Regions from separate parts of the Planococcus sp. 11815 genome, predicted to be linked through region 1. Evidence: a T-box and tRNA genes for the amino acid it is inferred to sense, from the RefSeq annotation. Region 1 holds a T-box; the other holds one or more tRNA genes.

Region 1 (15,327 bases):
CCAGAACCAATTACGAGGATGCTTTTGATATCTTGTCTTTTAGGCATGTTGTTGCTCCTTCCGCTGTGCGTTCATCATTTCCAAAAATCGGTCGAACAGATAGTTTGAGTCTTCCGGTCCCGGTGAGGATTCCGGATGGTACTGGACGGTGAAGGCTGGGTAATCAAGGTGCGCCAGCCCTTCGTTCGTTCCGTCGTTGAGTGCGGTATGCGTCACTTTCAGGCGCGTGCCTTGCAAGGTTTCTTCATCGACTGCATAGCCGTGGTTTTGTGACGTGATTTCGATTTTACCGGTGACAAGATCGCGCACCGGGTGGTTGCCGCCGCGGTGTCCGAACTTCAGCTTGAACGTCTCGGCGCCGCAAGCTCTTGCGAACAATTGATGGCCGAGGCAAATTCCGAAAATCGGCACTTGTCCAAGCAATTCTCCGACAACATCCACACATTCCGGCACGTTTTTCGGGTCTCCTGGTCCGTTTGACAGCATGACGCCATCCGGTCCCCAAGCAAGGATCTCCTGAGCGCTCGTATTATGCGGCACGACAATAACATCGCATTTGCGTTTGTTCAGCTCGCGCAAAATCCCGTGCTTCATGCCGTAATCGATCAAGACGACGCGCTTGCCGCGTCCCGGGCTTGGATAAGGGCGTGTAATCGACACTTGCGCTACTTGGTCAGTCGGCAAAGGGGTTTCTTTCAGCTTCCCGACCACTTGTTCCACATCCGGCTCTTCCCCAGCAGCCGTCAAAATGCCTTTGATCGATCCGTTGACGCGTATCAATCGTGTAAGCTTTCGCGTATCGATTCCCGCGATGCCCGGGATGCCTTTTTTCTCAAGCAATTCGCTCAAGCTCATGGTGCTTCTGAAATTCGACGGAAAATCAGCAGCTTCCCGGACGACCATGCCTTTGACGGCTGGGTCGATCGATTCGAAGTCATCGCTGTTGATGCCGTAATTGCCTTGCAGCGGGTAAGTCATCGTGACAATCTGCCCGCAATAGGATGGGTCGGAGAGGATTTCCTGATAGCCGGTCATGCTCGTGTTGAACACCACTTCCCCGAATGATGCCGTTTGTGCGCCGAATGCTTCCCCTGCGAATACTGTGCCGTCTTCTAAGATCAAATAACGTTTCATCAGTTTTCCTCCTGCCATGCGATGTCACCGCCGAAAATGGTCATTACTGGCCAGCCGGTGCAAGTTTGTCCGCCAAATGGCGTGTTCGTTCCTTTGGAAAGGAAATCTTCCGTGCGGATTTCCTGCTGTTTGTCCAAGTCGAGCAGCACCAGGTCGGCTGCTTGTCCTGCCTCAATCGTCCCGTATGGAAGGCCAAACACATCCGCCGGCTTTTTCGTCAACCAGCCGATCAATTGCCCGAGAGTCCATTTGCCGCTTTGGACAAATTCCGTATACAGGAGCGGGAACGCCGTTTCGAATCCGACGATGCCGAATGGCGCTTTTTCCATGCCGTTCGCTTTTTCTTCCGCCGCATGCGGGGCGTGGTCCGTCGCAATGAAATCAAGTGTGCCGTCGAGCAGCCCTTCGTGAAGCGCTTCGTAATCTTCTTTCGCGCGAAGCGGCGGGTTCATTTTGTAATTCGCGTCGTCGCCTGGGATGTCATCTTCCGTTAGCAATAGATGATGGGGCGTCACTTCCGCCGTGACGCGGACGCCTGCCCGTTTTGCGTCGCGGATGACGCGAACCGACTCTTTCGTGCTGACGTGGCAGACGTGATAATGTGCGCCTGCCGCTTCAGCAAGCAGGATGTCGCGCGCGATATGGACCGACTCTGCAACAGACGGGATTCCAGGCAAGCCCAACTCGCGGCTTCGCTTGCCATCATGCATGACGCCGCCGTAGATCAGGCTATTGTCTTCGCAATGTGCGACGACAGCCATATCGAGGTCTGCGGCTTCTTTCATCGTCTCGAGCATCATTCCTGCTTCCTGGATGCCAACACCGTCGTCTGTGAACGCAAAGGCGCCATGTTCTTTCAGTTCTTTCAAATTGGTCCGTTCTTTGCCCGCTTCGCGGATCGTGATGGATGCATACGGCAAAACCCGGATGAGCGCATTTTTTTCGATCAAGCTATTGACGTGATCGAGATTTTCTTTCGTGTCGGGTACCGGCCGTGTATTAGGCATGGCGCAGATGGTCGTATAGCCTCCGCGTGCCGCTGATTTCGTGCCGCTTTCAATGGTTTCCTTTTTTTCTCCCCCCGGTTCACGCAGATGGACATGGACGTCCACAAATCCTGGTGCGATCATTCGGCCTTTGCCGTCGATTTCCGTTTCTCCCTGCCCGTTCAACTGTGCCCCGATCTCCTCGATGCGGCCATCCTTGACGCGGATATTCGTTTCCTCCAATTGTTCCCCGTTCAACATCTTTACGTTCTTAATGAATAATCCCATTTTATTCTCTCCCTTTCATTGCATATTCAAGTACAGCCATCCGGACGAAAACGCCGTTTTCCATTTGTTTGAAGATTCTTGAACGCTGGCATTCGACGAGCGAATCCGCGATCTCCACTCCCCTATTGATTGGTGCCGGATGCATGATGATGGCGTCTTTTTTCATTTTGCGCTCGCGTGCTTCTGTCAATCCGAATTTAATATGGTAGCGTTCTTTGGAAAATAATGCGGAGACGGCGTGCCGTTCATGCTGCACGCGGAGCATCATGACGACGTCCGTTTCGCCGATCAAGGCATCCAAATCATCGGTTGTGTCGTAGTCGCCGCTCCACTCTTCCGGACACACGAAGCTGACTTTCGCACCGAGTTGTTTCAGTGCGGCTGCATTCGACTTGGCGACACGGCTATGGGCGATATCCCCGACAATCGTTACATGGATGCCATCGATGCGGCCGAACTCCTGATGGATCGTGTACAGATCGAGCAGCGATTGCGTCGGGTGCTGGCCCGAGCCGTCGCCGCCGTTGATGACCGCTACTTTGCAGCCTGCTAGCTGCTGGTAATATTCTTCTTCCTCGTGGCGGATGATGACCGCCTTGACGCCTATCGCTTCCATCGTTTTCACCGTGTCGTAGAGCGTTTCGCCTTTTAGAATGCTGGAAAAGGCCGTTTCGAATGGCAGTACGGATAGCCCAAGACGATGTTCAGCCATCTCAAAGCTCATTTTTGTCCGTGTGCTCGGTTCGAAAAATAAATTGACGACCGCCCCCTCGAGTGACGCTTTTTCACCTTTTTCGAACTGCTCGGCTCGCTTCAGCAAATTCATGATTTTGTCGTTTTCAAGATTGTTCATCGTTAACAGATTCGGCAATTTGCTCACGCCCTTTCGTTGACTGTACAAAAAAACACCTTCCCAGGGGCAGGAAGGTGTAAGGAAATAAGGGTAGACTGCACCCCTATCCATAACCCTTTCCATGCCTCTCTGGACATTCCTTAAAAGGTAAGTTTATTCAGTTCCATCATCCAATTCCTGTTTGTTGAGCCCAGGCAGGATTAAGTTCAAGATTACGCCGACGATGGCGGCTAGCGCCATTCCTTCGATCGCGAACGATTCGCTGAACTCGAGTTTCGCGCCGCCGATCCCGATGACCAGGATGACCGACGAGATGACCAAGTTGCGGTTATTGCCGAAGTCGATGCCGTTATCGACCAGCATCCGTAGTCCGGACGAAGCGATGATGCCGAACAACAGGATCGAGATGCCCCCGAGCACTGCTGTCGGAATCGTGTCGATGACTGCCATCAATTTTCCGAAGAACGAGAACAGGATGGCGAATACCGCAGCACCCAGAATGACATAGACGCTGAACACTTTCGTGATGGCAAGTACGCCGATGTTTTCGCCGTAAGTCGTTTTCGGCGGGCCTCCGACAAGCGAGGAGATGAACGTCCCGATGCCGTCGCCCAAAATCGAGCGGTGAAGTCCCGGGTCTTTTATGTAGTTGCGGTCGACAATCTTGCCGAGTACGAGCTGATGTCCGATATGCTCAGAGATTGTGACGATGGCGATTGGCACCATGACGAACAACAAAGTCGGTGTCACTTGGAAAGAGTAATCAATTCCCGGCAGCAAAAATTCCGGTACTTGGAACCAGCTAGCCGCTGCCACTGGAGCAAAGTCGATAATGCCGATGAGTGCCGAGTAAGCGTAACCCGCGATGATGCCAATCAAGATCGGCATAAGCGAGATGATGTTCTTGAAGTAAATATTGCAGATGATGGCCGTGGCGAGCGTGACCAAAGCGGCTGAGAAATGCAGCAGGCTGTATTCAGAGCCGCCGTCTGCTGTCGGGATGTTCATGGCCATGTCGACCGCTGTGCCGGACAGTGCCAGCCCGATGACAATGATGACCGGGCCGACGACGATCGGTGGCAAGAGTTTCATGAGCCATTTGTAGCCGGTCTTCCAGATGACTAGCGAGACGATGGCGTAGACGAGCGAGACGAACATCGCGCCGATCATCGCCGAACCGATGCCGCCTGTTTCCGTGGCGATCTGTATCGGGACAATAAAGGCGAATGAAGATCCGAGGTAAGCCGGCACTTTGAATTGCGTGATGAGGACGAAGATGATGGTGGCGATGCCGCTCGTCAATAGCGCGATCGCGGGGCTCAAGCCAACTAGCTGCGGCACCAGGATCGTTGCGCCGAACATGGCGAACATGTGCTGCAGGCTAAGGGAAATCCATTGCCCCGTTTTTGGTTTATCGTGTATGTCTAGAATGGCATTGCTCAAGCTGTTTCTCCCCTGTCTCTGTAATGATTCTTAGTCGTTGATGGTGACGCGGTCGGTGCTGTCGCTTTCTGTCATCTCGACCACGATTCGTTCTTCACTCGAGGTCGGGATGTTTTTCCCGACATAATCGGAGCGAATCGGCAACTCCCGGTGTCCACGGTCGATCAGGACGGCGAGCTGAATCTGCGCCGGACGGCCGAGATCCATGACCGCATCCATTGCTGCTCGGACAGTGCGGCCCGTGTAGAGAACATCATCGACCAGGATGACTTTCTGGTCTTTAATGCTGTGTTCGATATCGACTTGCTGGACAAGCGGTTCCTGGCCCGGGTTTTTCTGGCTTAAATCATCCCGGTAAAGCGTGATGTCCAGTTCGCCTGTCAGAATGGGCTTGCCTTCGATTTGTTCGATTTTCTCCGCCAAACGCTTGGCGATGAATGCGCCCCTTGTCTTGATGCCGACTAAGATGCATCCGTCGATTCCTTTATTGCGCTCGATGATTTCGTGGGCGATGCGTGTAATCGCGCGCCCGATTGCCTTATCATCGAGAATGACCGCTTTTTCTGCCATGTGTTCCACTCCTTTATGATTGCATCGAAATTTCTGCATAAAAAAACCCTCCGCCGAAGAGGCGAAGGGTGCATAAGCGCAGAAAAAAACCTTCCGGAAGACACACTTCCGGCTTTGCGAATATCCCTTTTCAGCCTCTCTGGACTGTTCTTAAAGGTGATGCGTATTCAGTTGACTGGTCTAAGTATAAAGAACAGCCATTTCGTTTGTCAACCCCCTTAGCGGAGAGTCTCGAGAAGTTCTTCGAATTCTGCTGGCAGTGGAGCAGAGAATTCCAGGTATTCTTTCGTTCGCGGATGGATAAAGCCGATGACGCCAGCATGCAAGGCCTGACCGCCGATATCCATCGTTTTTCTCGGTCCGTATTTCGGGTCTCCGACAAGCGGGAAGCCGATATAGCGCATATGGACACGGATTTGATGCGTGCGTCCCGTTTCAAGCCGGCATTCCACTAATGTGAAATCGCCGAAACGCTCAAGAACGGTGAAATGAGTCACCGCATGCTTGCCTTTATCGACAACAGCCATCTTCTGGCGCTCTTTCGGGTCTCTAGCGATTGGGGCATCAATCGTGCCTTTGTCGTGGGCGATATGCCCGTGGACAAGTGCGATGTATTTGCGCGTCACCGATTTTTCGACCAATTGATCCACTAAAGATGCATGGGCGAGATCGTTTTTCGCGACCATCAATAAGCCAGAAGTATCTTTATCGATACGGTGGACGATTCCCGGGCGCACGATGCCATTGATGCCCGAAAGATCGGTGCAATGGTACATGAGGCCGTTGACGAGCGTCCCGCTCGCATGTCCTGGAGCCGGGTGGACGACCATGCCTTTCGGTTTGTTGACGACGAGCACGTCTTCATCTTCATAAACGATATCAAGGTTCAGGTTTTCCGGTTCTGCATCCAATTCTTCCAATAGTGGCGGCGTGATGAGGATCTCATCTTCCAAACGCACTTTGTAATTCGGCTTCACCGTTTCACCATTTACTTTGATATGGCCATCTTTGACCCAATTGCTGATCTGCGAACGCGACCATTCCTCATCGATGGCAGAGATCACTTTATCGATCCGCTCGCCTTTTTGTTCTTCTGTAATGTTTATCGTCAGTTCTTCCATTAAGACACCTTTTTCTTTTGTTGTTTTTCATCCATGATCACGTAAATGACCATTAAGACGACACCAATGGTCAATGCAGCATCCGCTACATTGAAGATCGGAAAATCATAATTGATTACTGGAATCAGCACATCGACAAAATCGACCACTTCCCCGCGGTACATCCGGTCGATGAAATTACCGATCGCGCCTCCTAGTAGCACCATCAGCGCTAATTGAAACAGCGGCTGCCCTCCAGCATGCTTATGGAAATAATACAGAATCGCCACGATCACTACGACAGTGATGATGGCAAATAGCCACATCTGCCCTTCTAACATTCCCCAAGCCGCGCCGCGATTGCGGTGGGAAAGCCATCCCAGATACGGTTCGAGCACAGGAATCCGTTCCCCGAGCTCCATATTTTTGACGACCAGCCATTTGGTCCATTGATCCAATGCAATAATTAGTAGAGCAATCCCATAATAAATCACTTGTATTTCCTCCGTCATTCATCAGTCTATTCATTTTAACACAGAGCGGGCGAAAAAAGAAAAAAGTCCGAAAACCGGATAACCGGCTTTCGGACCGTTCAAACTTAAGCGTATTCGATTTCAACGACTTCTGCACAACGTGGGCAAAGCTCAGGATGTGCTTCCGATTCGCCGACATGCTTGGAGATCGTCCAGCAACGGCCGCATTTCTCACCTTGTGCTTTTTCTACGATGACTGATACTTCATCGAGTGAAAGCGCATTTTCCGGCGCTTGTTCTCTCGCTCCGCCGAATTCATATTCGGAAACGATGAACAATTGCGCGAGATTGGAATCGATAGCTGGCAATAAGTTCGCCAACTCGTCACTTGCATAGACCGTTACTTTCGCTTCAAGCGATTTCCCGATCGTTTTCGCAGCACGCGCTTCTTCCAAAGCTTTCAAGACATCGTCACGGACGTCCATGAAACGGCTCCATTTCGCTTCAAGATCCTTGAATTCAGGACGCTCTACTACTTCTGGGAAGTCGGTTAACTGGACGCTTTCTTCTGAAGCGGCTTCCAGATACGACCACATTTCATCCGCTGTATGCGGCAAGATTGGGGATGCAAGCTTGACGAGTGCCATCAAGCTGTCGAACATCACTGTCTGCATCGCGCGGCGGTGCGGATGGTCAGCGCGTTCGATATAGACGACGTCTTTTGCGACATCGAGATAAAACGAGCTGAGATCATTGGCGCAATAACTGTTCAATGCCAAATAGACAGATGCGAATTCATAATTCTCATAGCCTTTAGTCGCTGTTTCGATCAATTTATTCAATTTCATGACCATGTACTGGTCCATTTCACGCATGTCTTCAAACGCTACACGGTCTTTTGTTTCATCGAAATCAGCCAAGTTGCCGTGAAGGAATTTCAGCGTGTTGCGGATTTTGCGGTACACTTCAGATACTTGCTTAAAGTTATCATCCGATACGCGCACATCCGCTGTATAGTCGACAGAAGAAACCCATAGGCGCAGGATGTCCGCTCCCATTTGGTTCATGACTTTTGCCGGCACAATGACGTTGCCAAGCGATTTACTCATTTTGCGGCCATTGCCGTCCAATGTAAAGCCGTGGCTCAATACTCCTTTATACGGAGCGATGCCGTTGATGGCGACGCTCGTCGTAAGCGATGAGTTGAACCAGCCGCGGTATTGGTCAGAGCCTTCGAGATAAAGGTCAGCCGGGTATTGAAGGTCTTCGCGCTCATCGAGCACTGCCTGATGGGACGAACCGGAATCGAACCAAACGTCCATGATGTCCATTTCTTTCGTAAAGATGCCGTTCGGGCTGCTCGGGTGCGTAAAGCCTTCCGGCAATAATTCCGCTGCCGTGCGCTCGAACCAGATGTTCGATCCGTGCTCGCGGAATAGCTCGGCGATATGCGCAATCGTTTCTTCTGTAATAACCGGATCGCCGTTTTCCGCATAAAATACCGGAATCGGGACGCCCCATACGCGCTGGCGGGAGATGTTCCAGTCGCCACGGTCGCGCAGCATATTGTAAAGACGTGTTTCGCCCCATGCCGGAGTGAACGATGTCTCATCGATTGCTTTTAAGATTTGGTCGCGGAACGCATCGATCGATACGAACCATTGCGCAGTCGCACGGTAGATGACCGGTTTTTTCGTACGCCAGTCATGAGGGTACGAGTGGGTGATGAACGACAAGGCTTCTAGTGCGCCTGCTTCATCTAATGCTTCAGTGATCGATTTATTCGCTTTGTCGTAAAACTCGCCCGCAAATCCTGGCGCTTCTTCTGTCATGACGCCGCGCTCATCGACTGGACACAATACATCCAAACCATATTTTTTGCCGATCAAGAAGTCATCTTCCCCGTGTCCAGGAGCGGTATGGACACAACCTGTACCGGAATCGGTCGTAACATGGTCGCCAAGCATGACGAGTGACGTACGGTCATACAATGGGTGTTTCGCCTGGATATACTCCAGTTCCTGGCCTTTCACTGTGCGGACCACTTCATAATCCGCCCATTCCAGCTCTTTTGCCACTTCTTCTAGCAAATCTTTCGCAACGACGAACTTTGAACCGCCGTGAGAGACTTCCACGTAATCCAGATCCGCATGAACGGAGATTCCGAGGTTGGCAGGGATCGTCCAAGGCGTCGTCGTCCAGATGACCAGCTTGACGCCTTCATCCAAAACGCCTTTTCCGTCTGTAACACGGAAGGATACATAGATCGATGGTGATTTTTTATCGTGATACTCGATCTCCGCTTCAGCAAGCGACGATTCACTGGATGGGGACCAGTAAACCGGCTTCAAGCCTTTATAGATATAGCCTTTATTGGCCATTTTGCCGAATACTTCGATTTGGCGCGCTTCATAAGAAGGCTTCAATGTAACATATGGGTTTTCCCAGTCACCGCGTACGCCGATCCGTTTGAATTGTGAACGCTGGCTGTCGATCTGTTCGTATGCGTATTCCTCACATAGCTTGCGGAATTCCGCGAGTGACAATTCTTTGCGGTTCACGCCTTTATTGGTCAATGCCTGCTCGATCGGCAAACCGTGTGTATCCCAGCCTGGGACATAAGGGGCGTGGAAGCCCATCATGCTGCGCGAGCGGACGATCATGTCCTTCAATACTTTGTTCAAAGCGTGTCCCATGTGAAGGTCGCCGTTCGCATATGGCGGCCCGTCATGAAGCACGAAGAACGGACGGCCTTTTGTCCGGTCCTGGACTTTTTTATAGATGTCCATTTCTTCCCATTTCTTTTGCATTTCAGGTTCCCGGTTCGGCAAATTGCCGCGCATCGGAAACTCGGTTTTTGGCATCAATAATGTATCTTTATAATCCATTTTCCATTCCTCCTGTAAGCATAATAAAAAGCCCCCATCCCTGGAAAGGGACGAGAAGCTCGCGGTACCACCCTTGTTGCAGCTGTGCGCTGCCAACTCTACACCGTAACGTGGCGGGGACGGGCCCGGTTACTTGCGTTCACCGGTCCAGCTCAGGAGTGATTTTCCAAGACGGACCCGCGCCAGGCTTCCACCGCCCCCGGCTCGCTCGATCGGATTTCCGTTTTGTACTGTCTCCATCAATGCGTTTGTAAGTATGTCGTAATTATAGAAGCAGAATGGGCCTCAGTCAAGAGCGGGCTTATTCCTTCGCCGCGCTTTCCGCTTCGTTCTTCTCGATCTGGTCAAGGTTTTCCGTGTCCAAGTCGTATTCAAGCAATGTGTTCCAGTCTTCCGTTTCAATCAAATCAAGCTGCGCTTCCACAAGCATCTTGAAACGATTGCGGAAAATCTTCGACTGCTTTTTCAACTCTTCGATTTCGGTCGCGATGCGGCGCGCTTTCGCCAAAGATTCATTGACGATGCGGTCTGCATTCTTCTCCGCTTCCTGAACGATCAAATCCGCTTCTTTCTGGGCGTTGCGGCGGACTTCTTCTGACGCTTCCTGAGCGACGAAGATCGATTTTTGCAAAGTCGTTTCCAGATTGGTGAAATGGCCCATGCGCTCATCCGTGGATTTCATGCGCTCTTCCATTTCAGTCCGTTCTTTAATGACTTTTTCGTAATCTTTCATGATCTGCTCGAGGAATTCATTGACCTCATCTTCTTGATAACCGCGGAATGCGCGGCTGAACTCTTTATTATGTATATCTAATGGTGATAAAGGCATCGTATCTCTCCTTACTCTCTGCATGTTTACACTCATTATACCTGTCATGGCGAGAAATTTCAGTAATATTCACCACATTCGCAGGTGTTTTATTTTTTCAGTTCCAATTTGCCGACCTGCAGGCGGATCTTGTCCTTTTTCGTTCGTCCTTCGATTGCGATGATTTGCACGCGACCGAGCCCTCTCGCTGAAATCAAATCGGATTCGTGCAGTTCAAACGAGACACTTTCTTGTGCTGTCCAATTGACTTTCACTTTACCGCCGCCGATCAATGCGGCTGCTTTCTGGCGGGAAATCTTATAGACCGAGCTCATGACCGTGTCGAGCCGCAGCGAACTGACCGTATGCGCCTCTTCCGTCCACTCCTCGATGACCGGGAGATAGTCGGCGGGGTCGGTCACTTCTTCGAGCTGGACTTTCACTTTGCCGGCGCTGATAAAATTGGCGCGCAAATACGGCGCTATTTCCTCCATCACTGCGAGCTGCACGGTGCCTTCACCGATCCGGATATCCCCAAATTTCCCCCGTTCCAAACCGAGCGACATGAGTGCGCCGAGAATGTCGGGATGCTTCAAGGTAACGAATTTCACAGGGTAGCGCAGCTCGAACATAGTCACTTGGAAATCACTTTCTTCCGGAACGTAATATGAAGGATGCAGCAAGACGCGCTGCCGCTCTGCCTGGCTGAACAAGCCGGAAGCAGCCATTTCCACTTCCCTGCCGCCGATCAGCGATTTGACGATAAAGCGCTGGCGCGGGTCCAGAAAATCGGTGAGCTTCGGCGCATACATATCTTCTACATCTCGCAGCCAGTCCGATGCCTGCTCGATAAATTGTTGTTCGTCTTTGCGAAAATGCTGGAATATCTCTTCCATAGGCCGTTCCCTCCGGTTCTTGGATTCGTTCTTTGTTTAACAAGCATTCTACAAACAGCAGAAAAACCCTTTCGCAGTTTGCCGCAAATAAAAAAGACAGAGAAATGGATTCTCCGTCTTCCTATATCAGCTGTTCTTTATTCAGCTTCTTATCAGAGAAGGTACTCAGCCAATGTAATGATTCCTTGGCTTGCGAGACTTAATGTGAAAATAGCCACAATCGGCGAGATATCGATCATGCCGATCGGCGGGATGAAGCGGCGAAAAATATCCAAATAAGGATCGGTAATCCGGGAGATCATCTGACCGAATGCAGATTCCTTGATGCTCGGCACCCAGCTCATGAAGACGCTGATAATCAGGATATAAAAGTAGATGTTAATAGCGCTCAATAATAAATTTACAAGAAGATACATTCGATTTTTAGCACCTTTCTATTGTTGATCGTCGTGATAATAATCGGAGATGGCGCCATCCACTTCGACCGTGTCCGGCACGCATAGGAAAATGTCCGTCCCGATACGTTGAATGTCCCCACCTAGTGCATAGACAGTGCCGCTCAGGAAATCGATGATCCGAAGGCCTTGGTCCCGTTCAATGCGCTGCAAGTTGACCACGACGGCCTGTTTTGTTTTCAAGCTTTCTGCAATGTCCTGCGCTTCCGCATAGACGCGCGGTTCCGCCAAACTGACTTTCGATGAAGAAGCAGATGAATTCTGCAAATTGACTAAATTCTGCACGGTAGGTTCCTCCAAATTCTCACGGCGTTCTTTCACTGGCTTTGGTGCTTTCGGTGCTTTCTTCTGCGGCTGTTCGGCAGCTGCCGGGGCAGGCTTCTCATAACGCTGCACGGGCCGCTGCTTGCGTTCTTCCTGGACGGGCTCTTCCTCGTACTCGTCCAGATAAAAGAAATTCTTGAATTTATCTTTCATGCTCATCTTTCCGCCTCACTTTCCGACCCTACCAATGCGGTCCCGACGCGAACGAACGTCGCGCCTTCTTCAGCCGCAATCAGGTAATCATTGGACATGCCCATCGACAATTCTGTGCAAGGGGCGTGCTCCCAGTTGTTCGCTGCGATTTGCAGCTGCAAGTCTTTCAAACCTTTAAAAGTCGCTCTCAATAAAGCTTCATCTTCTGTGTTCGGGGCCATGGTCATCAAACCGACCACATGCACTTTATCGAAATCCTTTAGGGATTCGATAAATGCGGGAACTTCCTCAGCAGAAAAGCCGCTCTTGGAATCTTCGCCGGAAACATTGACTTGGATAAAGCAATTGACTGGCTTATCGGCACGTTTTTGGATTTCTTTCGCCAGGCTCAGTCGATCCAGCGAATGAAGATAATCGATCAGACCGATCACTTCCTTGACTTTCCGCGACTGAAGCGTACCGATATAATGCCAAACGACATCGCCTTTTATCTCCCCATGCTTCATCTTGAGGCCTTCCGGACGGTTTTCACCGAGATGGCGGATGCCCGCATCGACGGCTTCCTGGGTTCTATCGATTCCGACTTGTTTTGTGACTGCGACGATTTCAATGCCGCTATGGATTTGATTTAATGTATGGGCCATTTCTTCAAACTTCGGTTTAATCGCTTTCATCTGCTCACAACTTTTCTATAGAAGTTCACTTTATTGTACCAAGCCGAAGCTGATTTATCAATTCAGCCTGGCATTAAAACAATAAAGCCGCCCATTTTTCAACAAAATTATGAAGGAACCGTGGCAACCGCCGTTAAAAGAAATTCTACAGCCTTCCAAAAACAAAAAAGCAGCTGCCAAATTGGCAGCTGCTTTCGTATTAACGGCGTTTTTGTCTGTTGCGAAGGAATGTCGGAATGTCCAACGCATCTTCACTTTGCTTATCCTGGCGCTGAGGCTCCTGGTTGTAATAAGGAGTTTGTTCTTCGCGGCGCTGGGACTGTTCTTCGCGGCGTGCTTCACGAATGGAAGGAGCCGGGTTTTGCTGCTGGATCGATTGGATACGGTTTGCGTTCAATCCAGATCCGCGTGGTGCACGTCCAGCAGGGTTCAATTGTTCTTCGTTGAATCCAGTAGCAATAACCGTAACGACGATTTCATCTTTCAAGTTGTCGTTGATAACGGAACCGAAGATCATGTTCACTTCTTCATCAGAAGCGGAAGCGACGATATCGGCTGCTTCTTGCACTTCATACAAGCTCAAGTTCGAACCGCCTGTAATGTTCATCAAGACGCCTTTCGCCCCATCGACAGATACTTCAAGCAATGGGCTCGATACAGCTTTTTTCGCTGCTTCGGCAGCACGGTTTTCTCCAGAAGAGACACCAATGCCCATAAGTGCTGATCCTTTGTTCGACATGATCGTTTTCACATCGGCAAAGTCAAGGTTGATAAGACCAGGAACTGCGATCAAGTCAGAGATGCCTTGTACACCTTGGCGAAGAACATTATCCGCTTCACGGAATGCTTCTAGCATCGGCGTATTTTTGTCGACGATTTCAAGTAGGCGGTCGTTCGGGATAACAATCAATGTATCGACTGACTCTTTCATCGTCGCGATTCCGCCGATAGCCTGAGTCGAACGCTTGCGTCCTTCGAATGTGAACGGGCGAGTAACAACGCCAACTGTCAAAGCGCCAAGTTCTTTGGCGATGCCTGCGATGACAGGTGCCGCACCCGTACCAGTGCCCCCACCCATACCGGCAGTGACGAAGACCATATCGGCTCCACGCAAAGCTTCTTCGATCTGTTCTTTGCTTTCTTCTGCTGCTTTTTTCCCGACATCCGGGTTAGCGCCAGCGCCAAGGCCGCGCGTCAATTTTCCGCCGATTTGCAGGCGTGTTTCCGCTTTCGAAAGGTTCAAGGCTTGCGCGTCTGTGTTAACAGCGATGAATTCCACCCCTTGAACTCCATGTTCGATCATCCGGTTGACTGCGTTGTTTCCGCCGCCACCGACACCAATGACTTTAATTACGGCTAATGCATCGATATTTGTATCAAATTCCAACATTCTTTTTTCCTCCTAAGATTGCTCAGCTTTTGAACATAAGCCGGACACAATGATGATTTTATTCAAAAAAACGATCAAACATTTTTTTGGCTTTGCTTACGACACCTTCGTTATCCTGTTTCGGTTGTTTCGGCTGCTTCTGCTTTTTCGGCTGCTGCTCCACATACTCAGGTTTCTGCGAATGTGCTGCTGCTGAACTATGGCCGACGTTTCCGTAGAACAAATCTTCTGCGTAAGCGTATTGGATCAATCCGACCGCTGTTGTATACTGCGGCTCGCGAACTCCGATGAATTCAGGCGTGAACAGGCGCACACGCGTTTGGAGAATGCTTCTTGCCAGTTCTGGAAGGCCATCCATTTTGGCCATTCCGCCTGTCAATACGACACCACCAGGCAGCTCATCGACGCCGAGGCGATATAACTCATCCAAAATCAATTCGAAAAGTTCTTCCATGCGAACTCCGATTATTTCAGATATGTATTTTTGGCTGTATTGTTCTCTTGAGTCCGAACCGATCACCGGCACTTCGAATACTTCTTCTTCTGAAGCATCGTCGAAGAATGCGTGGCCATGTTCGAGCTTGATTTTTTCAGCCTGCTCTGTCGGCGTTTTCAAAACGATCGACAAATCTTTCGTTACGTGATCCCCGCCCACTGGAATGACGGATGCCGCACGCAAGTGGCCATCGCGGAATACTGCGATTGAAGTTGATCCACCGCCGATATCGATACAGGCCGTTCCGTGGTTCTTTTCATCTTCCGTCAACGCATAGCTTCCGGCTACTAGAGGCTGGACATAAATCTCACGGATTTCGAGGCCAGCACGCTCAACACAGCGAAGCACATTGTGCAAGACCGTTTTCGAAGTCGTCACCATTGTACCATCCATTTC
Region 2 (15,327 bases), 820 kb from region 1:
GCCGTGACAAAGCAACTGCACAAGGCGTTACGATCGTGATCAATGAAGCGGCGAAAAAACGCGGACTTGACATGAAAGGCGCACGCGTCGTTATCCAAGGATTCGGCAACGCAGGCAGCTTCTTGGCGAAGTTCCTTCACGATGCAGGAGCCAAAGTTGTTGGTATTTCCGATGCTTACGGTGCACTGCACGACCCAGAAGGTTTGGATATCGATTACCTTCTCGACCGTCGCGACAGCTTCGGTACCGTTACAACGCTTTTCGACAATACCATCACCAATAAAGAATTGTTCGAAATCGACTGTGATATCCTGGTGCCGGCGGCAATCGCCAACCAGATCACAGAAGAAAATGCACACGATATCAAAGCTTCTATCGTAGTCGAAGCTGCAAACGGGCCAACAACGGCTGAAGCAACGAAGATCTTGACAGATCGCGGAATCTTGCTGGTCCCTGATGTGCTTGCGAGTTCAGGCGGTGTTACAGTTTCTTACTTTGAATGGGTGCAGAATAACCAAGGTTATTACTGGACGCAGGAAGAAGTTGACGAGAAGCTCGAGAAGAAATTGGTGGAAGCTTTTGAGAACGTATACAATGTAGCCACTAACCGCAATATCGACATGCGCCTTGCCGCTTATATGGTCGGTGCAAGAAGAACTGCAGAAGCCTCACGCTTCCGTGGATGGGTATAAAAAACAACCGCTCGGCTGATGCCGAGCGGTTTTCTTATGCTCAATGTTTTGCATTTTCAGGATTGAAAATTCATAATGAAATCTGAACGTATATCGGAGGAGGAGATTAAATGAACGCATTTTCTTTCTATAACCCAGTCAAATTGATTTTTGGCAAAGGGCAATTGGAAGCATTGAAAAACGAAGTGCCGAATTATGGCAAAAAAGTATTGGTCGTATACGGCGGAGGCAGCATCAAGAAAAACGGCCTTTACGACGAAGTTATGGCCACGCTAAATGACATGGGCGTCGAAATCCATGAACTTTCTGGCGTTGAGCCAAACCCGCGCCTTTCAACAGCAAAACGCGGAATTGAAATCTGCAAAAAAGAGAATATCGATATGCTGCTGGCAGTTGGCGGCGGTTCTGTCATCGATTGCACGAAACTCATTGCAGCCGGAGCTAAGTACGATGGCGATGCATGGGATTTTGTTACACGCAAAGCAACGCCTGAAGAAGTATTACCATTCGGAACAGTTTTGACGTTGGCAGCAACAGGCTCTGAAATGAACGCCGGTTCTGTTATTACGAATGAAGAAACAGAAGAGAAATACGGATGGGGCAGCCCACTGACATTCCCGAAATTCTCTATTTTGGATCCAACATACACGAAATCCGTGCCACGCGACCACACAGTATACGGCGTAGTGGATATGATGTCGCATATGTTCGAACAGTATTACCACAATGCAACGAATACACCGGTACAGGACCAGATGATCGAGGGCGTGTTGCGAGCAGTAATCGAAACAGCTCCGAAGCTCATGGAAGACCTCGAAAGCTACGAGCACCGTGAAACGATTCTTTTTGCTGGAACTATGGGGCTTAACAACTTCCTGCAAATGGGCTATAACGGAGACTGGGCATCGCATAATATTGAGCATGCGGTCTCTGCGATTTATGACATTCCACATGCAGGCGGCTTGGCGATTCTATTCCCGCAATGGATGCGCCACAATGTACCAGTCAATCCAGCGCGATTTGCACAGATGGCTACCCGCGTGTTCGGAGTCGACCCGTCAAACAAATCTGAAGAACAAATCGCAAACGAAGGAATCGACCGTCTCGTCGAATTCTGGACGTCGATTGGGGCTCCAAGTAGCCTGAAAGATTACGACATCGATGATTCCCGTTTCTCGGACATCGTTGACAAAACATTAGTCTATGGCGAGTTCGGCAATTTCAATAAATTGAACGGGGAAGATGTAGAAAAAATTCTACAAGCTTCGCTATAATATAGAAAAAATCCCGATGCATAAGGCATCGGGATTTTTTTATTCGGGTTTCTTCAATGAATCTCGGGGCGCTTACTTACATGCACCCAGTGTTTTTCCCCATCATCTGCATCGAGTGAGACGATGACATCATCGACGCTAGGCTGGCTCAAAATAAGTTCAGCCAAACGGTTCTGCAACTCGTCCGCTTCTTTGACGGTTAGGTTAGGGTCAACCTCTACCAAAGTTTCAACGTGGAGAAATTCACCCTCTTTAACTACTTCCAATTCACGGATATCTTTGACAGAAGGACGTTCAGAAAGAAGGTGTGCAATGTGATTGACCATCTGTTCATCTGTTTCCCCAATGACACCACGTGCATTATCCAAGAAGATTTTCGTCACGACATAGAACATCATGAAGCCGATTGCAATGGATGCCGCCCCTTCAATTTGCAGGAATCCAGTATAGTGTGCGATCAAAACAGCAACTAGGGCCAGCAAACCACCAGAAGTTGCGACTAAGTCTTCTAAGAAAACCAGTTTTGTAGCTGGCTTTGCACGGTTTAAATGGGTAAAACTTGTAGTAAGTGGAGCAAGTGCTCCCCCTTTCACGCCAGCTTCATGCAGAACTTCTTTACCAGCTTTGTAAAGTACAAACAACTCAAGTAAAATTGCGATTGATAGAACAACAACGCTGATAATAAAGCCTTCTGCTTCCATCGGGTGCAACATTTGGTGCCAGCCCTCACGAATGGTTTCATAAGCCATGATTCCTACAATTAAAACGGCTGCAAGCAAAACTAAGTTTAACAGGCGACCAAAACCATTGGGAAACCTTTTGGTTGGGGCTTTTTTCGATAATGCAGAGCCAATGAAAACAAAATACTGGTTCGCTGCGTCACCGATCGAGTGCATCGTTTCTGCGAACATGGCAACATTTCCGGTAAAAGTAAAGGCGACGCCTTTCATAATAGCAATAAACGTATTGATAAGTGCTGCATAAAGAGATGGTTTATTTCCTCCCTTTAACAATCCGAAAAATTCTCCCAAAAAAACTCCTCCTTTAATTAATCATTTCGATGTCCACTTGCTTTACGCTACTAATAGAAGAAATCTCCCTGTACAGTTCGATAGTTTCTTTTCCTTGTGCGTAAGACATGCGAATCGAAAGTTTGTAATACAAATTTCCATTTTGCTGTTCAGAATGAAGAATCGACAAGTCTTCAATGGTCATACCGCTATGTTTAAGCTCTTCTAACACTTCACTGATAGCTTCCTCTCCAGAAACAAAAATAGTCAGTCTAGCTTCTGTTTGTCTCAGTCGCTTAGGGCCAAAACGAAAAAGGAGGGGAGGTATCACTTCGATGCCAATAAGAACTAGCAAGACAGCGGTCAATGCTTCAATGTAAAAGCCGGCGGCCACGGCAATACCAATTCCGCCAGACCCCCAAATCATTGCTGCTGTAGTTAATCCTGAAATGGAATCATTCCCTCGCTTCAATATAACCCCGGCTCCTAGAAACCCGATACCTGAAACAATTTGTGCTGCAAGCCGTAGCGGATCCATTGTGATATTTACACCTTCATTGCTGCTCGATTCTGCAATATAAGCAGACTCAATTGAAATAATGGTCAATAAACAGCTGAATGTGGCAATGACCATACTTGTCTTCAAACCAACAGGCTTCCTCTTTAATTCCCTTTCTAACCCTATAACTAAACTTAAAACAGCAGCAATCGTTAATTTCATAAATGTCTCGAATGAAGAGATTTCGAGCGCGCTGAAAAATTCCAAGATCACAACCTCCATTTCACTTTGCGGTTGAATGTGAAGCCGGCAAGTGGCAAACTGAAAAGTGATGTCAAAATCTAATTTAGCAAGAGGTGCCTAATGGAAAAACCAACGATTCACCCTTATATACCCATTCTGATCGGAGTCATCTCAGTGGCGATGTCTGCAATCTTTGTAAAGATGACCACAGCTGATGCAGGCGTCACTGCATTTTACCGGATGTTATTTTCTATTCTATTAATGTCCCCGGTATTCCTCTATAGCTATCTGCCTGAAATAAAGAAACTAAATAGAAGAGACTGGGTATTTTCAGCAATCGCTGGCATCTTCTTGGCTTTTCATTTTATTCTTTGGTTCGAATCACTTAACTATACTTCTGTAGCGAGTTCTACAGTTCTCGTAACTTTGCAGCCTCTTTTTGCATTTGCAGGAACATACTTCTTCTTTAAAGAGCGCCTCTCTGCAAAAACTTTAATATCTGGAGCAGTTGCAATAACAGGAAGCGTTGTTATTGCTTACGGTGACTTCCAAGTAAGCGGAAGTGCATTGTTCGGTGACATACTTGCGCTAATTGCTTGTGCGCTGATTACTGCGTATTTATTATTTGGCCAAGATGTGCGGAAGCGATTGTCTTTAGTGACATACACATTCATTGTGTATAGTTTCAGTACTATATCGCTATTTTTCTATATCATTGCAAAAGAAGAGTCGTTTGGGCCATACCCTAAAGAAGAATGGATGTGGTTCATTCTATTAGCTCTTATCCCAAATCTTCTTGGACACACGCTATTTAATTGGGCAGTGAAGTGGGTGAGCACGAATGTAATATCCATTGCCATTCTATTTGAGCCAGTCGGGGCAGCGATTCTGGCGTATTTTATACTTGGAGAATTGGTCAGCAAATCGCAAATTATAGGAGGGAGTATTGTTATCGCCGGGCTTTTGTTTTTCGTAACCGACTATAAAAAAATTAGAAAAATCTTTTTTCGGAAAAGCGCTTGATTTTTTCAAGCGCCCGGTATATAGTAGTAAATGTCCTCGAAACAAGCCGATAAAAATATTTTGAAATAGTATTGACATCGAGTTTTAAAAAGGATATAGTAATCAAGTCGCCAAAACAAGGCGCACAACATGAACCTTGAAAACTGAACAGCAAAACGTCAACGAAAGACGTCACGAGCGCCTTGGCGCGAGAACGGCTTTTGCGATGGTCGCCCCCGGGCGATCGGAGCAATCAGCCATTCCAAACTTCGGTGTTCGTGACTTACTTACTGATCAGCTTCGGCAGATCAAGCGAATCGCGCGTCTTTTAGACGGCGATACGCCAGCAGTATTGAGCAATCAACTACTCTATAATGGAGAGTTTGATCCTGGCTCAGGACGAACGCTGGCGGCGTGCCTAATACATGCAAGTCGAGCGGAACCATTGGAGCTTGCTCCTTTGGTTTAGCGGCGGACGGGTGAGTAACACGTGGGCAACCTGCCCTGCAGATCGGGATAACTCCGGGAAACCGGTGCTAATACCGAATAGTTTGCGGCCTCTCATGGGGCTGCACGGAAAGACGGTTTCGGCTGTCACTGCAGGATGGGCCCGCGGCGCATTAGCTAGTTGGTGAGGTAACGGCTCACCAAGGCCACGATGCGTAGCCGACCTGAGAGGGTGATCGGCCACACTGGGACTGAGACACGGCCCAGACTCCTACGGGAGGCAGCAGTAGGGAATCTTCCGCAATGGACGAAAGTCTGACGGAGCAACGCCGCGTGAGTGAAGAAGGTTTTCGGATCGTAAAACTCTGTTGTGAGGGAAGAACAAGTACCAACTAACTACTGGTACCTTGACGGTACCTCACCAGAAAGCCACGGCTAACTACGTGCCAGCAGCCGCGGTAATACGTAGGTGGCAAGCGTTGTCCGGAATTATTGGGCGTAAAGCGCGCGCAGGCGGTCCTTTAAGTCTGATGTGAAAGCCCACGGCTCAACCGTGGAGGGTCATTGGAAACTGGGGGACTTGAGTGCAGAAGAGGAAAGTGGAATTCCACGTGTAGCGGTGAAATGCGTAGAGATGTGGAGGAACACCAGTGGCGAAGGCGACTTTCTGGTCTGTAACTGACGCTGAGGCGCGAAAGCGTGGGGAGCAAACAGGATTAGATACCCTGGTAGTCCACGCCGTAAACGATGAGTGCTAAGTGTTAGGGGGTTTCCGCCCCTTAGTGCTGCAGCTAACGCATTAAGCACTCCGCCTGGGGAGTACGGCCGCAAGGCTGAAACTCAAAGGAATTGACGGGGGCCCGCACAAGCGGTGGAGCATGTGGTTTAATTCGAAGCAACGCGAAGAACCTTACCAGGTCTTGACATCCCGCTGACCGCCTAGGAGACTAGGCTTTCCCTTCGGGGACAGCGGTGACAGGTGGTGCATGGTTGTCGTCAGCTCGTGTCGTGAGATGTTGGGTTAAGTCCCGCAACGAGCGCAACCCTTGATCTTAGTTGCCAGCATTCAGTTGGGCACTCTAAGGTGACTGCCGGTGACAAACCGGAGGAAGGTGGGGATGACGTCAAATCATCATGCCCCTTATGACCTGGGCTACACACGTGCTACAATGGACGGTACAAAGGGCTGCAAACCCGCGAGGGGGAGCCAATCCCAGAAAACCGTTCTCAGTTCGGATTGCAGGCTGCAACTCGCCTGCATGAAGCCGGAATCGCTAGTAATCGCGGATCAGCATGCCGCGGTGAATACGTTCCCGGGCCTTGTACACACCGCCCGTCACACCACGAGAGTTTGTAACACCCGAAGTCGGTGGGGTAACCCTTACGGGAGCCAGCCGCCGAAGGTGGGACAGATGATTGGGGTGAAGTCGTAACAAGGTAGCCGTATCGGAAGGTGCGGCTGGATCACCTCCTTTCTAAGGATAATATCGGAACCGATTCTCACGAATCGGGTTGACGTTTTGCGTTCAGTTTTGAAGGTTCACTCCGCAAGGATTGACTTTCAAACTTGTTCTTTGAAAACTGGATAGATCGACATTGATTAAGAAACAAGCATCAAGTAGCGTGATCGCTTTGCGATCAACTTATTTTTTTTGACCATTCAGTGGTTAAGTTAATAAGGGCGCACGGTGGATGCCTTGGCACTAGGAGCCGAAGAAGGACGGCACTAACACCGATATGCCTCGGGGAGCTGTAAGTGAGCTGGGATCCGGGGATTTCCGAATGGGGAAACCCACTGTTCGTAATGGAGCAGTATCCATGTGTGAATACATAGCACATGAGAAGGCAGACTCAGGGAACTGAAACATCTAAGTACCTGAAGGAAGAGAAAGCAAATGCGATTCCCCAAGTAGCGGCGAGCGAAACGGGATCAGCCCAAACCAGAAGGCTTGCCTTCTGGGGTTGTAGGACACTCTATACGGAGTTACAAAGGAACGGATTAAGCGAAGCGACCTGGAACGGTCCGCAAGATAGGGTAATAGCCCCGTAGCTGAAAGTTCGTTCCCTCCAGAGTGGATCCTGAGTACGGCGGAACACGAGAAATTCCGTCGGAATCCGGGAGGACCATCTCCCAAGGCTAAATACTCCCTAGTGACCGATAGTGAACCAGTACCGTGAGGGAAAGGTGAAAAGCACCCCGGAAGGGGAGTGAAATAGATCCTGAAACCGTGTGCCTACAAGTAGTTAGAGCCCGTTAATGGGTGATAGCGTGCCTTTTGTAGAATGAACCGGCGAGTTACGATTGCATGCAAGGTTAAGGTGAGAAGCCGGAGCCGCAGCGAAAGCGAGTCTGAATAGGGCGAGTGAGTATGCAGTTGTAGACCCGAAACCAGGTGATCTACCCATGTCCAGGGTGAAGGTAAGGTAACACTTACTGGAGGCCCGAACCCACGCACGTTGAAAAGTGCGGGGATGAGGTGTGGGTAGCGGAGAAATTCCAATCGAACCTGGAGATAGCTGGTTCTCTCCGAAATAGCTTTAGGGCTAGCCTCAAGAAGAGAATCCTGGAGGTAGAGCACTGTTTGGACTAGGGGCCCATCCCGGGTTACCGAATTCAGACAAACTCCGAATGCCAGTGATTTATGCTTGGGAGTCAGACTGCGAGTGATAAGATCCGTAGTCAAGAGGGAAACAGCCCAGACCACCAGCTAAGGTCCCCAAATATCCGTTAAGTGGAAAAGGATGTGGCGTTGCTTAGACAACCAGGATGTTGGCTTAGAAGCAGCCATCATTTAAAGAGTGCGTAATAGCTCACTGGTCGAGTGACACTGCGCCGAAAATGTACCGGGGCTAAACGGATTACCGAAGCTGTGGATGGACATCGTAGATGTCCGTGGTAGGAGAGCGTTCTAAGGGCGTTGAAGTCAGACCGGAAGGACTGGTGGAGCGCTTAGAAGTGAGAATGCCGGTATGAGTAACGAAAGACGGGTGAGAATCCCGTCCACCGAATGCCTAAGGTTTCCTGAGGAAGGCTCGTCCGCTCAGGGTTAGTCGGGACCTAAGTCGAGGCCGATAGGCGTAGACGATGGACAACAGGTTGATATTCCTGTACCACCTCCCCGCCGTTTGAGTAATGGGGGGACGCAGAAGGATAGGGTGAGCGTGCCGTTGGTTGTGCACGTCCAAGTTGTGAGATGAGAAACGAGGCAAATCCCGTTTCTATGTACATCAAGCAGTGATGGCAAGAGGTTTAACCTCAGAGTCCCTGATTTCACACTGCCAAGAAAAGCCTCTAGCGAGGCGGGAGGTGCCCGTACCGCAAACCGACACAGGTAGGCGAGAAGAGAATTCTAAGGTGAGCGAGTGAACTCTCGTTAAGGAACTCGGCAAAATGACCCCGTAACTTCGGGAGAAGGGGTGCTCTGGTAGGGTGTTAAAGCCCGAGAGAGCCGCAGTGAATAGGCCCAGGCGACTGTTTAGCAAAAACACAGGTCTCTGCAAAACCGTAAGGTGACGTATAGGGGCTGACGCCTGCCCGGTGCTGGAAGGTTAAGGGGAGTGCTTAGCGCAAGCGAAGGTGCGAACCGAAGCCCCAGTAAACGGCGGCCGTAACTATAACGGTCCTAAGGTAGCGAAATTCCTTGTCGGGTAAGTTCCGACCCGCACGAAAGGCGTAACGATCTGGGCACTGTCTCAACGAGAGACTCGGTGAAATTATAGTACCTGTGAAGATGCAGGTTACCCGCGACAGGACGGAAAGACCCCGTGGAGCTTTACTGTAACCTGATATTGAATTTTGGTGCAACTTGTACAGGATAGGTAGGAGCCAGAGAACCCGGAGCGCCAGCTTCGGGGGAGGCGTCGGTGGGATACTACCCTGGTTGTATTGAACTTCTAACCCACAAGCCTTAGCGGCTTGGGAGACAGTGTCAGGCGGGCAGTTTGACTGGGGCGGTCGCCTCCTAAAGAGTAACGGAGGCGCTCAAAGGTTCCCTCAGAATGGTTGGAAATCATTCGCAGAGTGTAAAGGCACAAGGGAGCTTGACTGCGAGACGGACAGGTCGAGCAGGGTCGAAAGACGGACTTAGTGATCCGGTGGTTCCGCATGGAAGGGCCATCGCTCAACGGATAAAAGCTACCCCGGGGATAACAGGCTTATCTCCCCCAAGAGTCCACATCGACGGGGAGGTTTGGCACCTCGATGTCGGCTCATCGCATCCTGGGGCTGTAGTCGGTCCCAAGGGTTGGGCTGTTCGCCCATTAAAGCGGTACGCGAGCTGGGTTCAGAACGTCGTGAGACAGTTCGGTCCCTATCCGTCGCGGGCGCAGGAAATTTGAGAGGAGCTGTCCTTAGTACGAGAGGACCGGGATGGACACACCGCTGGTGTACCAGTTGTTCTGCCAAGAGCATCGCTGGGTAGCTATGTGTGGCCGGGATAAGTGCTGAAAGCATCTAAGCACGAAGCCCCCCTCAAGATGAGATTTCCCATTGCGCAAGCAAGTAAGATCCCTCAAAGACGATGAGGTAGATAGGTTCGGGGTGGAAGCGTGGCGACACGTGCAGCTGACGAATACTAATCGATCGAGGACTTAACCAACAAACTGAACATGCGTTTCCAATGTCGATTTATCCGGTTTTGAAAGAACAAGAATTTTTGCCTCCGGGCAAAAAAAAGACTTGTAAAACTCGCCAGAGTTGGTATAATAAGACTTGTCTTTCAAAAACCTTATAGTCCAGTGATGATGGCAAAGAGGCCACACCCGTTCCCATCCCGAACACGGAAGTTAAGCTCTTTTGCGCCGATGGTAGTTGGGGGTTTCCCCCTGTGAGAGTAGGACGTCGCTGGGCATACATACGGAGGATTAGCTCAGCTGGGAGAGCATCTGCCTTACAAGCAGAGGGTCGGCGGTTCGATCCCGTCATCCTCCACCATTTTTACTCCATGCCGGAGTAGCTCAACTGGTAGAGCAACTGACTTGTAATCAGTAGGTTGAGGGTTCAAGTCCTTTCTCCGGCACCACTCATGTTTGAGCCATTAGCTCAGTTGGTAGAGCATCTGACTTTTAATCAGAGGGTCGAAGGTTCGAATCCTTCATGGCTCACCATTTTAATTTCATAATTGCCACGCGGGTGTGGCGGAACTGGCAGACGCACTAGACTTAGGATCTAGCGCCTTCGGGCGTGGGGGTTCGACTCCCTTCACCCGCACCAAGCGGAAGTAGTTCAGTGGTAGAACGCCACCTTGCCAAGGTGGAGGTCGCGGGTTCGACCCCCGTCTTCCGCTCCAATTTTTTATCTGTCCAATGCCCCGCCGGGGTGGCGGAACTGGCAGACGCACAGGACTTAAAATCCTGCGGTAGGTGACTACCGTACCGGTTCGATTCCGGTCCTCGGCACCAACTGTTTTATCAAATTTTATATTATGCGCCCGTAGCTCAATTGGATAGAGTACTTGACTACGAATCAAGCGGTTAGAGGTTCGAGTCCTCTCGGGCGCGCCATATTTTTGTCATCATCCTATTTAGTCGGGAAGTAGCTCAGCTTGGTAGAGCACTTGGTTTGGGACCAAGGGGTCGCAGGTTCGAATCCTGTCTTCCCGACCACTTTATGGGGCCTTAGCTCAGCTGGGAGAGCGCCTGCCTTGCACGCAGGAGGTCAGCGGTTCGATCCCGCTAGGCTCCACCAACTATACAATTTAAAGATCCTGGCGGCGTAGCTCAGCTGGCTAGAGCGTACGGTTCATACCCGTAAGGTCGGGGGTTCGATCCCCTCTGCCGCCACTTTTTTAGGACCTTTAGCTCAGTTGGTTAGAGCAGACGGCTCATAACCGTCCGGTCGCAGGTTCGAGTCCTGCAAGGTCCACCATTTAATATTTATCACGGAGGAATACCCAAGTTTGGCTGAAGGGATCGGTCTTGAAAACCGACAGGGGAGTCAAATCCCGCGGGGGTTCGAATCCCTCTTCCTCCTCCATCTTTAAAAAATGTGTGGACAATTTTTCTTCAATATAATTATCGCGGGGTGGAGCAGTTCGGTAGCTCGTTGGGCTCATAACCCAAAGGTCGCAGGTTCAAATCCTGCCCCCGCAACCAAATGGTCCCGTGGTGTAGCGGTTAACATGCCTGCCTGTCACGCAGGAGATCGCCGGTTCGATCCCGGTCGGGACCGCCATTTTTATAAATATGTGGGTCAGTAGCTCAGTCGGTAGAGCATTAGATTGAAGCTCTAAGTGTCGGCGGTTCGATTCCGTCCTGACCCACCATATTGCGGGTGTAGTTTAGTGGTAAAACCTCAGCCTTCCAAGCTGATGATGAGGGTTCGATTCCCTTCACCCGCTCCAATAATGGGCCTATAGCTCAGCTGGTTAGAGCGCACGCCTGATAAGCGTGAGGTCGGTGGTTCGAGTCCACTTAGGCCCACCATTGTTCCGAAGTAGCTCAGTGGTAGAGCACCGCACTGTTAATGCGATGGTCGTAGGTTCGAGTCCTACCTTCGGAGCCATACTGGGGAAGTACTCAAGTGGCTGAAGAGGCGCCCCTGCTAAGGGTGTAGGTCGGTAACACCGGCGCGAGGGTTCAAATCCCTCCTTCTCCGCCAGTATTTGGCCCCTTGGTCAAGCGGTTAAGACACCGCCCTTTCACGGCGGTAACACGGGTTCGAATCCCGTAGGGGTCATATTAAAAAGCGTCATGCATTCATATGCATGACGCTTTTTTCTTTTTCTAATTTTTGTTCATTGTGTGAAGCGAAACTGTGTATTGCCATTCCTAGTATTACCATGGTTAAGCCAATTAATGCTATTGGGGAAGGAAATGCGATGCTTAAAAGAAAAAATTCACCTATTAATGCAAATATAACTTCCATAGATTGCGTGGCTTCAACTGCAGCAAGCTTTGACATGTTGTTTCTGACCATATCGGTCGCCATAAAGAATAGAACAGTCGCTACTACTCCTGAACTGATGGCAACTATCAAAGATTGATAAATTTGAGAGTTAGAAGGCAACCCAGTTGTCGAGAAACCATAAATAGAGAGAACCAACCAAAGCGGGAGACTGGCAATCGTCATTCCAAGCACGCGTTGATATGCATCTAGACGACCTTCGCAAACCTCCATCATTTTCCGATTTCCAAGTGGGTAGGCAAAAGCTGCTATCAAAACGGGTATTAACCCGAGTAGCAACGTGGAAATAGTAACATTAGTTAAGTGGTCAAGTTGAAGAAGGGCTATCCCAGCTAAAATAATCGTTGAAAACAATAAGCCTTTGATCGGAATGTGTTGTCTATGCATAATAGTTTGGCCGGATACATGAATTTTAACTAAAAAAAGAGGTGCCAGTAAAGTTCCAGCGATGATTGTAAATTGCCAAGTTCCGGCTATTAGCCATCCTGGGGAATATGCTGCTGCAAAACACAAGGGAGCGTAAAAAAGACCGAATCCTATGAAACTCCACAATAACCATTTCACCTTATGTTTTTTCATTTCGTGGAGGAGCGGAAGCAAGTTTCCCCTAAGCATGACAATTAATAAGAGGAAAGGAATCATAAATAGGTAACGCAGGGACGCGCTCCATACCCAATGGCCTCCTTGTGCCTCCATTAATGCATTAACAATAAATGTGACTGCAAAAAACATTGCTCCTGCAAGACCTAATAAAATTGGTTTCATAGGAAAACCCCTTTAAAATATATTAGATACAATATATCGCAACCGAGAAATTTTCACCACTCTTATTTTAAATGAGACTTCTCATAGCTATTTCAATAATAAAAAGCTGATGGCAATGAGCCATCAGCTTTTAGGTATTTAAGATAAAAAATAATCTACTAGTAGACCGATTGCTAGCAGGAAGCTGAACAAAGTGTTCGTGATTCCCGTGTCTTTCATGGCAGGCATTACTTGTAGAGGCTCAGTGTAGCGCTTAAAAGTCATAATTACTTTCAGGGGCTTAATAACACTTAGTAGCACCAATAAAGCCCAGGGTGTAACAATACCGAGCAACACCAATAAAATAATCCAAGCATAAGACAAAATAAAGAACCACATGAAAGTTGTTACTGCAGCCGGTCGGCCGGCTAGGATCGCTAAAGTGCGCCGCCCGCTTTTTTTATCTCCGACCATATCGCGGATGTTATTGGCCATCATAATTGCTGCTACGAGCAATGTGCTGGGTACAGCTAACATAACAGCGGTGGAGGTGATCGTTTCTGCTTGGATATAAAAAGCGACGATTACTATGAGGAAGCCCATGAACAATCCTGAAAACAATTCACCTAATGGCGTGTAAGCAATCGGGTATGGCCCACCGGTATAAAAATAACCGACTAGCATACCAATGCCACCAACCGCCAATAGCCACCAACTGGTAGAAGCTGCAATATAAAGCCCTAATACAGCAGAGATAGCGTAAAGCAGAAATGCCAGAACCAGAACGGTTTTCGGTGAAACACCATTCCGGACGATAGCGCCTCCAATGCCAACGGATTCTTCAGTATCGAGCCCTCTGGCGTAGTCATAGTATTCATTGAACATATTGGTTGCTGCTTGAATCAGTAGGCTTGCGATCAGCATGGCTAAGAACAGCGCCCAATTTAAAGCGGTATAATGGATTGCAATCATTGTCCCTAGGAATACTGGGGCAAAAGATGCCGTTAAAGTATGGGGCCGGGTGAGCTGCCACCAGACGCGCCATCCACTATCAGCTTGTATGGAATGTGTCATTTCTATCTCTCCTATTCATTTCTTTCCAACCTATATTGTACTTCAAAACGCAGAGATTTACAGCATATGTTGTGCTGAATTCCGGAGAAAGGGGTATGATAGAAGGTAGAGATAAAATGTATCGCAGTGAATTGAAGCTGCAGTAAACGGAGGTAATCCGGTGAATTCACAATCGTATTCATCAACTGAACAAATGGAAGCGAATCGCTTCAGCGGCTATCGCTTCTATACAGAAACAATTGAAGTATCGACCATGTCTGCTCTGGCATTTTTCGAAGCTGGGCAGGAACAGTACGAAGGTAAGCGCATGTTTTGGCAGAATCGTGAAAAGTCCTTCACGATGGTGGGCCTGGGACATGCTTATGTGCTGACGGCTGACGATTATAAAGGACGATTCAGCAGCATTCAGAAGGACTGGAAAGCGCTGAGTGCCCAATTGGTGAATGAAGAAACAGCCGTTCAGCCAGTGCTATTCGGCGGTTTTTCATTTGATCCTTTGAATGATCAGCCGAGCGAGTGGCGAAATTTCCCGCAGGCTTATTTTGCTGTGCCGACATTTCAGCTTATTATCAAGGGAGAGCAGGCGTATGTCAGTGTCCATTTGATTACTAAGCAGCCAAACAGCTTTATGGATTTTGAAGTGTTGCGTAAAGAACGTGACCGGCTAATTCATGGCGCGCAAGTTTCAGAGCCAAAAGCGTACCAAAAACCTCTAGTTTCTGACAAAAAGGAACTGAAAAAAGACGAGTATATGCGGTCCATCGAAAAAGTGACGGACGTAATCCAAGCAGGCGAAGTCGATAAGGTGGTTATCGCAAGAGCGCTGGAACTTCGCTTTAAGGAAGCTTTAGCACCGGCTTCTGCCCTCTACCAAGCAGCGAATGAACAGCCAGAAAGCTTTTTGTTCGGGCTGGAAGCTGGCGAACAATTCTTTTTCGGAGCGACTCCGGAGCGCCTGGTTAAAGTGGAGCAGCAAAGAGCATTGTCTACTTGTTTGGCGGGTTCTACCCCACGAGGTCAATCCGTTGAACAGGACGAAGCGCTGGGACAAGCTTTATTAAATGATTCAAAAAATCGTTCCGAACATCAGTATGTTGTCCAGATGATCGGTGACGTGTTCGAGGAGCATTGTTCGGATCCGCGCATTCCGCAAAATCCTAAGTTGATGAAAATTCGGGATATACAACATTTGTATACACCGGTGGAAGGCAAGTTGAAAAAAGGCAGTTCGTTACTGGATCTTGTTGAAGCGCTACATCCGACACCCGCACTCGGCGGCGAACCGAAGTTACAGGCACTTAGCTTGATCCGCTCTTATGAACCTCTGAATAGAGGATATTATGCAGCGCCGATCGGCTGGATCGACGCAAAAGGCGATGGTGAATTCGCTGTGGCGATCCGTTCCGCTTTGCTTGATGGAGATAAAGCGTATTTATTC

The links. A T-box is a leader RNA that pairs with one kind of tRNA and senses whether it is charged. The one in region 1 lies ahead of ileS (isoleucine--tRNA ligase), so its partner is inferred to be a tRNA-Ile.
Region 2: it has a tRNA-Ile gene. The T-box ahead of ileS (isoleucine--tRNA ligase) is inferred to sense a tRNA for this amino acid. The anticodon was not compared.

The regions. Positions count from the first base shown of each region.
Region 1 is NZ_CP096991.1:2,047,362-2,062,688, forward strand. It holds gene carB (carbamoyl-phosphate synthase large subunit) at 1-47, opposite strand, end outside; gene M1Q06_RS10440 (carbamoyl phosphate synthase small subunit) at 40-1,134, opposite strand; gene M1Q06_RS10445 (dihydroorotase) at 1,134-2,408, opposite strand; gene M1Q06_RS10450 (aspartate carbamoyltransferase catalytic subunit) at 2,410-3,279, opposite strand; gene M1Q06_RS10455 (solute carrier family 23 protein) at 3,415-4,704, opposite strand; gene pyrR (bifunctional pyr operon transcriptional regulator/uracil phosphoribosyltransferase PyrR) at 4,735-5,274, opposite strand; gene M1Q06_RS10465 (RluA family pseudouridine synthase) at 5,493-6,395, opposite strand; gene lspA (signal peptidase II) at 6,395-6,868, opposite strand; gene ileS (isoleucine--tRNA ligase) at 6,973-9,735, opposite strand; T-box leader at 9,779-9,987, opposite strand; gene M1Q06_RS10480 (DivIVA domain-containing protein) at 10,037-10,564, opposite strand; gene M1Q06_RS10485 (RNA-binding protein) at 10,654-11,439, opposite strand; gene M1Q06_RS10490 (YggT family protein) at 11,592-11,855, opposite strand; gene M1Q06_RS10495 (cell division protein SepF) at 11,874-12,377, opposite strand; gene M1Q06_RS10500 (YggS family pyridoxal phosphate-dependent enzyme) at 12,374-13,045, opposite strand; gene ftsZ (cell division protein FtsZ) at 13,245-14,435, opposite strand; gene ftsA (cell division protein FtsA) at 14,494-15,327, opposite strand, start outside.
Region 2 is NZ_CP096991.1:1,226,371-1,241,697, forward strand. It holds gene M1Q06_RS06245 (Glu/Leu/Phe/Val family dehydrogenase) at 1-692, shown strand, start outside; gene M1Q06_RS06250 (iron-containing alcohol dehydrogenase) at 803-1,966, shown strand; gene M1Q06_RS06255 (cation diffusion facilitator family transporter) at 2,020-2,997, opposite strand; gene M1Q06_RS06260 (MgtC/SapB family protein) at 3,011-3,742, opposite strand; gene M1Q06_RS06265 (DMT family transporter) at 3,839-4,741, shown strand; rRNA gene M1Q06_RS06270 (16S ribosomal RNA) at 5,092-6,642, shown strand; rRNA gene M1Q06_RS06275 (23S ribosomal RNA) at 6,833-9,765, shown strand; rRNA gene rrf (5S ribosomal RNA) at 9,901-10,016, shown strand; tRNA gene M1Q06_RS06285 (tRNA-Val) at 10,025-10,100, shown strand; tRNA gene M1Q06_RS06290 (tRNA-Thr) at 10,113-10,188, shown strand; tRNA gene M1Q06_RS06295 (tRNA-Lys) at 10,198-10,273, shown strand; tRNA gene M1Q06_RS06300 (tRNA-Leu) at 10,295-10,379, shown strand; tRNA gene M1Q06_RS06305 (tRNA-Gly) at 10,381-10,455, shown strand; tRNA gene M1Q06_RS06310 (tRNA-Leu) at 10,479-10,567, shown strand; tRNA gene M1Q06_RS06315 (tRNA-Arg) at 10,593-10,669, shown strand; tRNA gene M1Q06_RS06320 (tRNA-Pro) at 10,695-10,771, shown strand; tRNA gene M1Q06_RS06325 (tRNA-Ala) at 10,778-10,853, shown strand; tRNA gene M1Q06_RS06330 (tRNA-Met) at 10,875-10,948, shown strand; tRNA gene M1Q06_RS06335 (tRNA-Ile) at 10,957-11,033, shown strand; tRNA gene M1Q06_RS06340 (tRNA-Ser) at 11,049-11,141, shown strand; tRNA gene M1Q06_RS06345 (tRNA-Met) at 11,184-11,260, shown strand; tRNA gene M1Q06_RS06350 (tRNA-Asp) at 11,264-11,339, shown strand; tRNA gene M1Q06_RS06355 (tRNA-Phe) at 11,355-11,430, shown strand; tRNA gene M1Q06_RS06360 (tRNA-Gly) at 11,435-11,508, shown strand; tRNA gene M1Q06_RS06365 (tRNA-Ile) at 11,514-11,590, shown strand; tRNA gene M1Q06_RS06370 (tRNA-Asn) at 11,595-11,669, shown strand; tRNA gene M1Q06_RS06375 (tRNA-Ser) at 11,674-11,765, shown strand; tRNA gene M1Q06_RS06380 (tRNA-Glu) at 11,772-11,843, shown strand; gene M1Q06_RS06385 (DMT family transporter) at 11,856-12,836, opposite strand; gene M1Q06_RS06390 (1,4-dihydroxy-2-naphthoate polyprenyltransferase) at 12,975-13,889, opposite strand; gene M1Q06_RS06395 (isochorismate synthase) at 14,050-15,327, shown strand, end outside.